One region of the Pseudoalteromonas sp. SCSIO_11900 genome, then DNA from elsewhere that is predicted to be linked to it. Evidence: predicted binding sites of a transcription regulator. Region 1 holds the regulator's gene; the other holds the start of a gene.

Region 1 (4,026 bases):
AAATGCGGCAGCCATGTTTGCACAAATGTTTGAATTTGCCATGTAAATTTTTGCACTATACTGTGACTTGCTAGGTAGTCTTTTACTGGTTGATCCAGCCCTGTAAGTAGCTTTAGTTCAGGCTCCCAATGCGGGTTTGGTAAAAAACGGGCATCGAATACGTAATCTGCTTCTTTAGGGAGGCCGTGTTTAAAACCAAATGACTCAAAGGTAATGATCAGTTGTTTATCTTTTTTTCCGAGTATTTTTTCACGAATAGACTCAGCAAGCTGATGCACACTTAAATCTGTGGTATCAATCATATAATCAGCACGATTAATCAATACATCAAGCAGTTGTTTTTCTTTTTTTATGGCTAAATCAAGCGGCAAAGAATCAATAGATAAAGGGTGAAGACGACGCGTTTCCGAAAAGCGTTTTATTAATGTTTGATCGTCACTGTCTAAATAAAATACCGTTGGTTTAGTAAAACCAGGTAAATATTCAATGATTTCATTAAACTGCTGTTGCTCTTTAGGTAGGTTACGTACATCAACACTCACAGCAATTTTATTATAACTGTCGGAAACACTGCGCACTAATGATGGTAATAAATTAAGAGGAATATTGTCTACACAATAATAACCTAAGTCTTCCACAACGCGTAACGCCACAGATTTACCTGACCCTGAGCGACCGCTTATAATTATTAATTCCATTTACCACCTTTCTTTATTACTACGATTGACTGACGATAACCTGATACAGTTCGCTATCCGATTTGGCGGCGCGTAACTGTTTACAAAATTCTTTATCATTGAGCTTATCAGCAATCGTGGCTAGCGTCTTCAAATGCTGCTGATTATCGCCATCGGGAACAATTAACGCGACAAAAATGTCAACCGGTCGGTTATCAATCGCATCAAAATTAATAGCTGTTTCGCTCACTAAAATCAAAGCTAGGGGTTCTTGAGCACCACTCATGCGACCATGTGGAATAGCAATGCCTCGACCAATGCCTGTACTTCCAAGCTTTTCTCTTGCAGTTAATGCATTAAGAATATCTTGTTGTGTTAAATAGGGCAGCTTATTGTGAGCCAATTCACTGATAAATTCTAAAATTCTTTTTTTACTATTAAAAAGGACCGCAGCTTTACTGCAGTCCTGACAGATAAGTGAGCTTAGTTTCATAGTGTTAGTGTCGAGCAAGTTTCTCTTTGTGTTTAATTACTTGACGATCTAGCTTGTCAATGAGCGAGTCTATAGCGGCATACATATCTTGATGCTCAGTAGAAGCAAAAATCTCAGCGCCACTAACATGAACGGTTGCTTCAGCTTTTTGGTTTAGTTTTTCTACATCGAGAATAACGTGCACATTCGTTATGTGATCAGTGTGCCTCTGTAACTTCGAAAATTTGCTATTTACGTAGTCTCTAAGCGAGTCGGTAATATCTACATGACGACCAGTTAAATTCAGTTGCATAAACATTTTCCTCTTTGTTGTACGCCTTAAATCAAACTTTTACGTTGATTAGACGGGGGAATAGCTAGAGATTCGCGATATTTTGCTATAGTTCTCCTCGCTACTTTAATTCCTTGCTCTGCCAATATATCTGCAATTTTACTATCACTCAATGGTTTAGCTGAGTTTTCTGCAGCGATTAATTTTTTAATTAATGCTCGTATTGCTGTTGATGAGCATTCGCCACCATTTTCAGTACTTACATGGCTTGAAAAGAAATATTTAAGCTCAAAAATGCCACGTGGTGTGTGCATGTATTTTTGCGTAGTAACACGTGAAATAGTCGACTCGTGCATTTCCACCATTTCAGCCACATCGTTAAGTACCATAGGCTTCATCGCCTCAGGACCATGTTCAAAAAAGGCCTGTTGTTGCTGCACAATACAGTTAGTTACTTTAAGCAGCGTGTCGTTTCTACTTTCTAAGCTTTTTATAAACCATTTAGCCTCTTGTAAGTGCGAGCGAATAAACTGGCTATCACCACTTGATTTAACCGTACGCGACATAGCTGCATATTGGCTATTTACTCTGATCTTAGGCATGCTATCTGGGTTTAGTTCAACCACCCAACGGCCTTTTACTTTTTTAACCGACACGTCAGGAATAACGTACTCAGACTCTTCTCTGACAATAGTGTCTGCCGGTTTTGGGCTGAGCGTATGAATCAGCGTCATGATTTCTTTAAGCTCATCTTCTTTAAGCTTTGTTTTTTTCATCAACGTGCGATAATCACGCGCAGCCAGTAAATCAATATGATCGGTTAAGATCATTTTTGTTTCGTTTAAAAAAGGTGTGTCTTTATCAAATTGATTTAGCTGAATACACAAGCACTCTTGTAAACTACGCGCGGCTATTCCCACTGGATCAAATAGTTGAATACGCTTTAGTACCGCTTCTATTTCGTCAAGTTCAACTTCATCTTCGGCGTCGTTTTCTTGGTTAAAGCTTTCTAATATTTCTTCACAGCTAAGGGTTAGAATCCCTGAGTCGTCCACAGCTTCTACAATTGCAATAGCTATCGCTTCATCGGTAGGGCTAAACGGCGTCAGTTGAAGTTGCCACATTAAATACTCATGCAGCGTTTCAGTCGAAGAGCCTTGATAAATAGATTCATCTTCTGGCATTGGGCCCGATGAAGAGGCAGGCGCAGCACTCATATATTCATCCCAAGTGACATCCATAGCCATATCATCGCTAATGGTGTCTTTGGTCATTGCTTCACCGCTATCTTGCTCATACTCGCTAGGTTTATCGTCGGCTGAGGCACTTAGCGTTAAGTCATCGTTATCGGCTTTTTGTTCGTTTTTACCTGCAGTGTCTTCGCTGTAATCGTGTTCTTCAACTTCAAGCAAGGGGTTGCTATCGAGCGCTTCTTGAATTTCTTGCTGGAGATCCAATGTACTGAGTTGCAATAAGCGAATTGCTTGTTGCAACTGTGGAGTCATTGTAAGTTGCTGGCCCATGCGCAGCTGTAATGATTGCCTCATGTATCTCTAACAATCCTTTTAAATTACGGTCTGTTGACCTTTACGATTAAAATTTGTTCAAACTAGGGGCGGTTTAATTGCGGCGCGAGGTTTGTAACCTAGTGGGCTAAGTCAAAACCGAGCAACAAAGAGTAAATCGTCCCTAGGCAGAACCCGAAGGGCAGCGCCTGTTTGGCATTGATGCTGCGTTATCGCCTATTTATGGGGGAATACCACACCACATAGGCTCTGCCTTGCCTAAATACCAAACAGACTGCTGCAAATTCAACCTTGATAGGTCAACAGACCTAAGTATGATTAATCTTAGCAGATGCTTAGTGGAATAACACACATATTAGAGCTTGAACTGCTCGCCCAAATAAACATCGCGTACTGTTTTATCGTTTAATACGTATTCAGGAGTGCCTGATGCAATTAACTCCCCATGAGAAACTATGTAGGCTTTTTCACAAACATCAAGTGTTTCGCGCACGTTATGATCTGTAATAAGGACGCCAATGCCACGGTTTTTAAGATGCTCTATAATCTTTTTAATATCTAATACTGAGATAGGATCAACCCCCGCAAAGGGTTCGTCTAAAAGGATAAATTTAGGGTTTGCTGCAAGCGCGCGAGCAATTTCAACGCGGCGACGTTCACCACCTGATAAAGCCATACCTTGACTATCGCGGATATGCTGAATGCTAAATTCATCAAGTAAATTATTTAAAGTATCTTCGCGTTGTTGTTTATTTAATTCTTTACGTGTTTCTAAGATAGCCATTAAGTTTTGATAAACAGTCAGCTTTCTAAAAATAGACGACTCTTGCGGTAAATAACCAATCCCTAAACGCGCTCGGCTGTGCATCGGTAATAAAGTAATATCTTTATCATCAATTGATATTTTGCCTTTATCGCTAGGTACAAGGCCTACAATCATATAAAAGGTGGTGGTTTTACCTGCACCATTAGGGCCAAGTAACCCCACAATACTGCCAGCTTCAACCTCTAGGCCAACGTTTTTCACCACTTCACGACCTTTGTAGCTTTTAGCTAATA
Region 2 (4,026 bases), 1.3 Mb from region 1:
CCTGAGTGGTCACTTTTTTAATTGTTATAAGCGCATAATCATTAGTATTTAGCGGATTGACCGTCTTTAGGAATAGACTGTTTTATAAACTCGCGTAAATCGTTGTTAGAGCTTTCTAAATCTGCATGACGTAGGTACATCATATGACCACTACGGTAGCCTTTAAAGCTTAATCTATTTTGCATTTTGCCACTTGGATCTAGTTGCCACATTGTGTATTTAGCATCAAAGTAGTTTGTTGCGCCATCATAATAGCCAGCTTGAACCATCACATTTAAATACGGATTTTGAGCCATAGCTAAACGCAAGTTTTCACCTGTATTGTTTCCGCTTCTATCCCATGGGTGAACGTTACCAAATAAGTTATATTTGATATCGGTTTTGTAATTAAGCTCTTCACGCAGGTAGTAGTTAATTGCAGGGGTAAAAGAGTGCAGCCACGATGTAAGCTCTGCCCAGTAATCTGGTGATTCACCGGCATCGCGTTTATCAATTCCTAAATAACGAGAATCCAGACGACCAACCATTTTTCCGCGTTCACGTAATAGCTCTTTCCAAAAAAATTGTGTCGGGATGTCTAAGTTATTTTGGCTAACAAATGTTTCAGATAGACCTGCATATTCGGCCATTTTTTTAATAATACGACGTTTTTCATCTGGGGCAATAAACCCGCCTTTTGCAAGCGCTGGAATAAGCTCATCAACAGTAAACTGTTCAACTTCTGGTAATAGCTCGTCTAAGTCTTTTGCTTGTAAATCGGCGTTTAGTGCTTTGTGATACCACGCTGTAGCTGCAAAGTAAGGTAGGCGATTAGCGGCTTTTACAGGGCCATCGCGCTTAATGCCAATATCGGTAGGTGAAACGAGTACAACACCGTTAATGTACATCCACTGACTATTTTGTAGCTCATGCGCTAAGCCTGATACACGAGTGGTACCATAGCTTTCACCAATTAAAAATTTTGGAGAGCGCCAGCGTTCATTTCGAGATACAAAAGTATTAAGCCATTCTGCTAGGTATTTTATATCGGCATTCACACCAAAAAATAACTCTTTTTGTTTATCCTTTGGTAGAAGGTTACCATCTTTATCTTCAACGACACGCGAATAACCCGTGTTTACAGGGTTTACGTAAACGATGTCGGCTACGTCTAAAACCGAATAAGGGTTATCTTTAACACCGTAAGGTTGAATAGGGTAGCCTTCGTCGTCAATTTTTAAAACGCGTGGGCCGGTGTATGCTAAATGCATCCAAACTGACGCTGAGCCTGGGCCACCATTGAATGAAATAAGTAATGGGCGCTTTGTTCTATCATCGACCTTATCGCGCGTGTAGTAAGTGTATTGAAGGGTTGCGATGGCGTCTCCCTTGTCATCCCATACCGGTTGTGTGCCAGTTGCTACTGTGTAAGAAAATCGTTCATTATTTATTTTTGCTTTGTGCTGGGTAACCACTTTACTGTCAATATCAATACGACGTTGATTATCGGCAAACGAGGCGCTACTTAGGGTGAGCGCAATAGCGGCAATGGGTAAAAATAGACTTCGACTAAATTTCATAAGTGACCCTTTTTATTTTATGTACTGCAGTTATAGCGATATTTGAGTAAAAAACAAAAGTATTGAGACTAGCTGCCGATAATAATCGTTGAGTTAGCGAGTAACCACCTCTGTTAAGAATAAACTTTGTTTAATAGTTAGACTTTTTTTAAACGCCTTCTTTGTATTTCATTGATATCGCACCAATCCTGCATTTTGCATAAAAAAAGCGCACCTAAATGGTGCGCTTTTTTGTTTTATATATTATTTATTTTTTTAAGTTTATGTTTTTATTATTAATTTAAAAATGGCACAAAGGTTGGATTGTATAGAGGAAATACAATAACAAGCTAGCGTCCTAAGGGGGCCTTTGTGAAAATGATCAGTGCAATAATAAAGCCATTCAAACTAGATGATGTGCGTGAAGCACTCGCTGATTTAGGCATCGAAGGAATGACAGTGGTTGACGTTAAGGGATTTGGACGTCAAAGAGGGCATACTGAGTTATACCGTGGTGCTGAATATCAGGTTGACTTTATACCTAAAATTAAACTTGAAATTGCTACTCGTAGTGAAAATTGCCAACGCGTTGTAGAAACCATTACCAAAGTCGCTGGAACGGGCAAAATTGGTGACGGCAAAATTTTTGTTTACGACCTAGACCAAATCGTCCGTATTCGTACTGGCGAGCTTGATGATGATGCAATTTAAGGGGGCAACATGGAAAATACAATTATAGAGCTGAAGTTTTCGCTCGATACGTTTTACTTTTTAATGTCTGGCATCTTAGTCATGTGGATGGCAGCCGGTTTTGCAATGTTAGAAGCGGGTTTAGTGCGCTCTAAAAATACCACAGAAATTCTAACTAAAAATATCGCGCTTTATTCTATCGCGTGTACTATGTTTTTGTTGATAGGCTACAACATTATGTACGTAGATAATGTTGAAGGCGGCGTTATTCCTTCGTTTGGTGGGCTAATAGGTAGCCAAGCGGCAGATGCTAATCATTCATTAGAGTCTGACTTTTTCTTCCAAGTAGTGTTTGTTGCAACGGCCATGTCTATTGTATCTGGCGCCGTAGCAGAGCGAATGAAGTTATGGGCTTTCTTAGTGTTTACAGTAGTACTTACAGGATTAATTTACCCAATTGAAGGTTACTGGACATGGGGTGGCGGCTTCTTATCTGAATTAGGCTTTGTTGATTTTGCAGGCTCTGCAATTGTCCATGCAACGGGTGCGGCTGCAGCGCTTGCGGGTGTAATACTACTGGGTGCACGTAAAGGTAAATATGGTAAAAATGGTGAAATTTACCCAATTCCAGGTTCAAACTTGCCACTTGCTACATTGGGTACGTTTATTTTATGGATGGGTTGGTTTGGCTTTAACGGCGGATCACAGTTATTAATTTCAGATAAAGAAAACGCAACAGCGGTAGGTCAAATATTACTTAATACCAATGCTGCTGCAGCTATGGGGGCAATTTCAGCCTTGTTCTTATGTAAACTTTTATGGGGCAAAGCCGATTTAACCATGGTACTTAATGGTGCACTTGCAGGCTTAGTGGTTATTACTGCAGACCCATTATCACCATCACCACTAATGGCGTGTTTATTTGGCTTACTAGGTGGCTCATTAGTGATACTTAGTATTGTCGCACTGGACAAAGCGAAGATAGATGATCCCGTGGGTGCTATTTCTGTTCATGGTGTGTGTGGCATCCTAGGTATCGTGCTAGTACCTGTTACTAATGCTGAGGCCAGCATTGTTAATCAGTTGATTGGCCTACTATGTATTATTGGTTTTGTGTTTATTGCTTCATTCATTGTATGGGCAATCCTCAAGCAAACTATGGGTATTCGTGTTACCGAAGAAGAAGAGTTAAACGGTATGGATCAACACGATTGTGGTATTGATGCTTATCCAGAGTTTGTATCAGTTAGAAGTAATTAATTAAAAGTATTGTGTGTTCAATCAAAGCCCTACTCTGTTAGGGCTTTTTTGATTTCAGGGGAGGTTAATTTTTCAGGTGCTAAGGTAATGTGATAAGCTCCTCGCGTTAAATTAACCTTCGGAATATATTACACTTAAATGGCTGAAAAAAAGAAAACATCGACCAGTAAACCCTCGACTAAGCGCGCTACTAAGTCATCTAAATCATCGGCGCGAAAAAGTGCGACCAAAAAAACTTCAAGCACCGCAAAACGGCCACTTTTTAAAACGTTGTTTTCTATTTTTTGGAAACTGAGTCTGGCGACTTTTATCGCCATTGCACTTTATTTTATTTACCTTGATGCAAAAATAACTCGCCAGTTTGAAGGCAATAAATGGCAACTTCCGGCACAAGTATATGCCCGCTCAATGACTTTTTTTCCAGGCCAGTTTTTATCAGAGCAAGAGGTTTTATGGGAGCTTAAGCGCTTAAACTACACGCAAGTTAATCGCTTAAGTCGGACTGGGCAGTATATTAAAACAGCCAATAGTATTAAGA

What was found. The regulator sigma-54, encoded in region 1, starts transcription at its own class of promoters, with help from an activator protein. The targets are predictions, from matches to a motif close to GTTGGCACGNNNNTNGNNT.
Region 2: the regulator sigma-54 is predicted to act here: its motif matches at 1,845-1,863, upstream of BG00_RS00210 (P-II family nitrogen regulator).

Annotation. Positions count from the first base shown of each region.
Region 1 is NZ_KK070023.1:1,308,811-1,312,836, forward strand. Features, by position in the region: gene rapZ (RNase adapter RapZ) at 1-698, opposite strand, end outside; gene ptsN (PTS IIA-like nitrogen regulatory protein PtsN) at 718-1,170, opposite strand; gene hpf (ribosome hibernation promoting factor) at 1,175-1,462, opposite strand; gene BG00_RS06080 (RNA polymerase factor sigma-54) at 1,489-2,988, opposite strand; gene lptB (LPS export ABC transporter ATP-binding protein) at 3,323-4,026, opposite strand, start outside.
Region 2 is NZ_KK070023.1:41,468-45,493, reverse strand. Features, by position in the region: gene BG00_RS00215 (S10 family peptidase) at 42-1,559, opposite strand; gene BG00_RS00210 (P-II family nitrogen regulator) at 1,911-2,249, shown strand; gene BG00_RS00205 (ammonium transporter) at 2,259-3,488, shown strand; gene mrcB (penicillin-binding protein 1B) at 3,627-4,026, shown strand, end outside.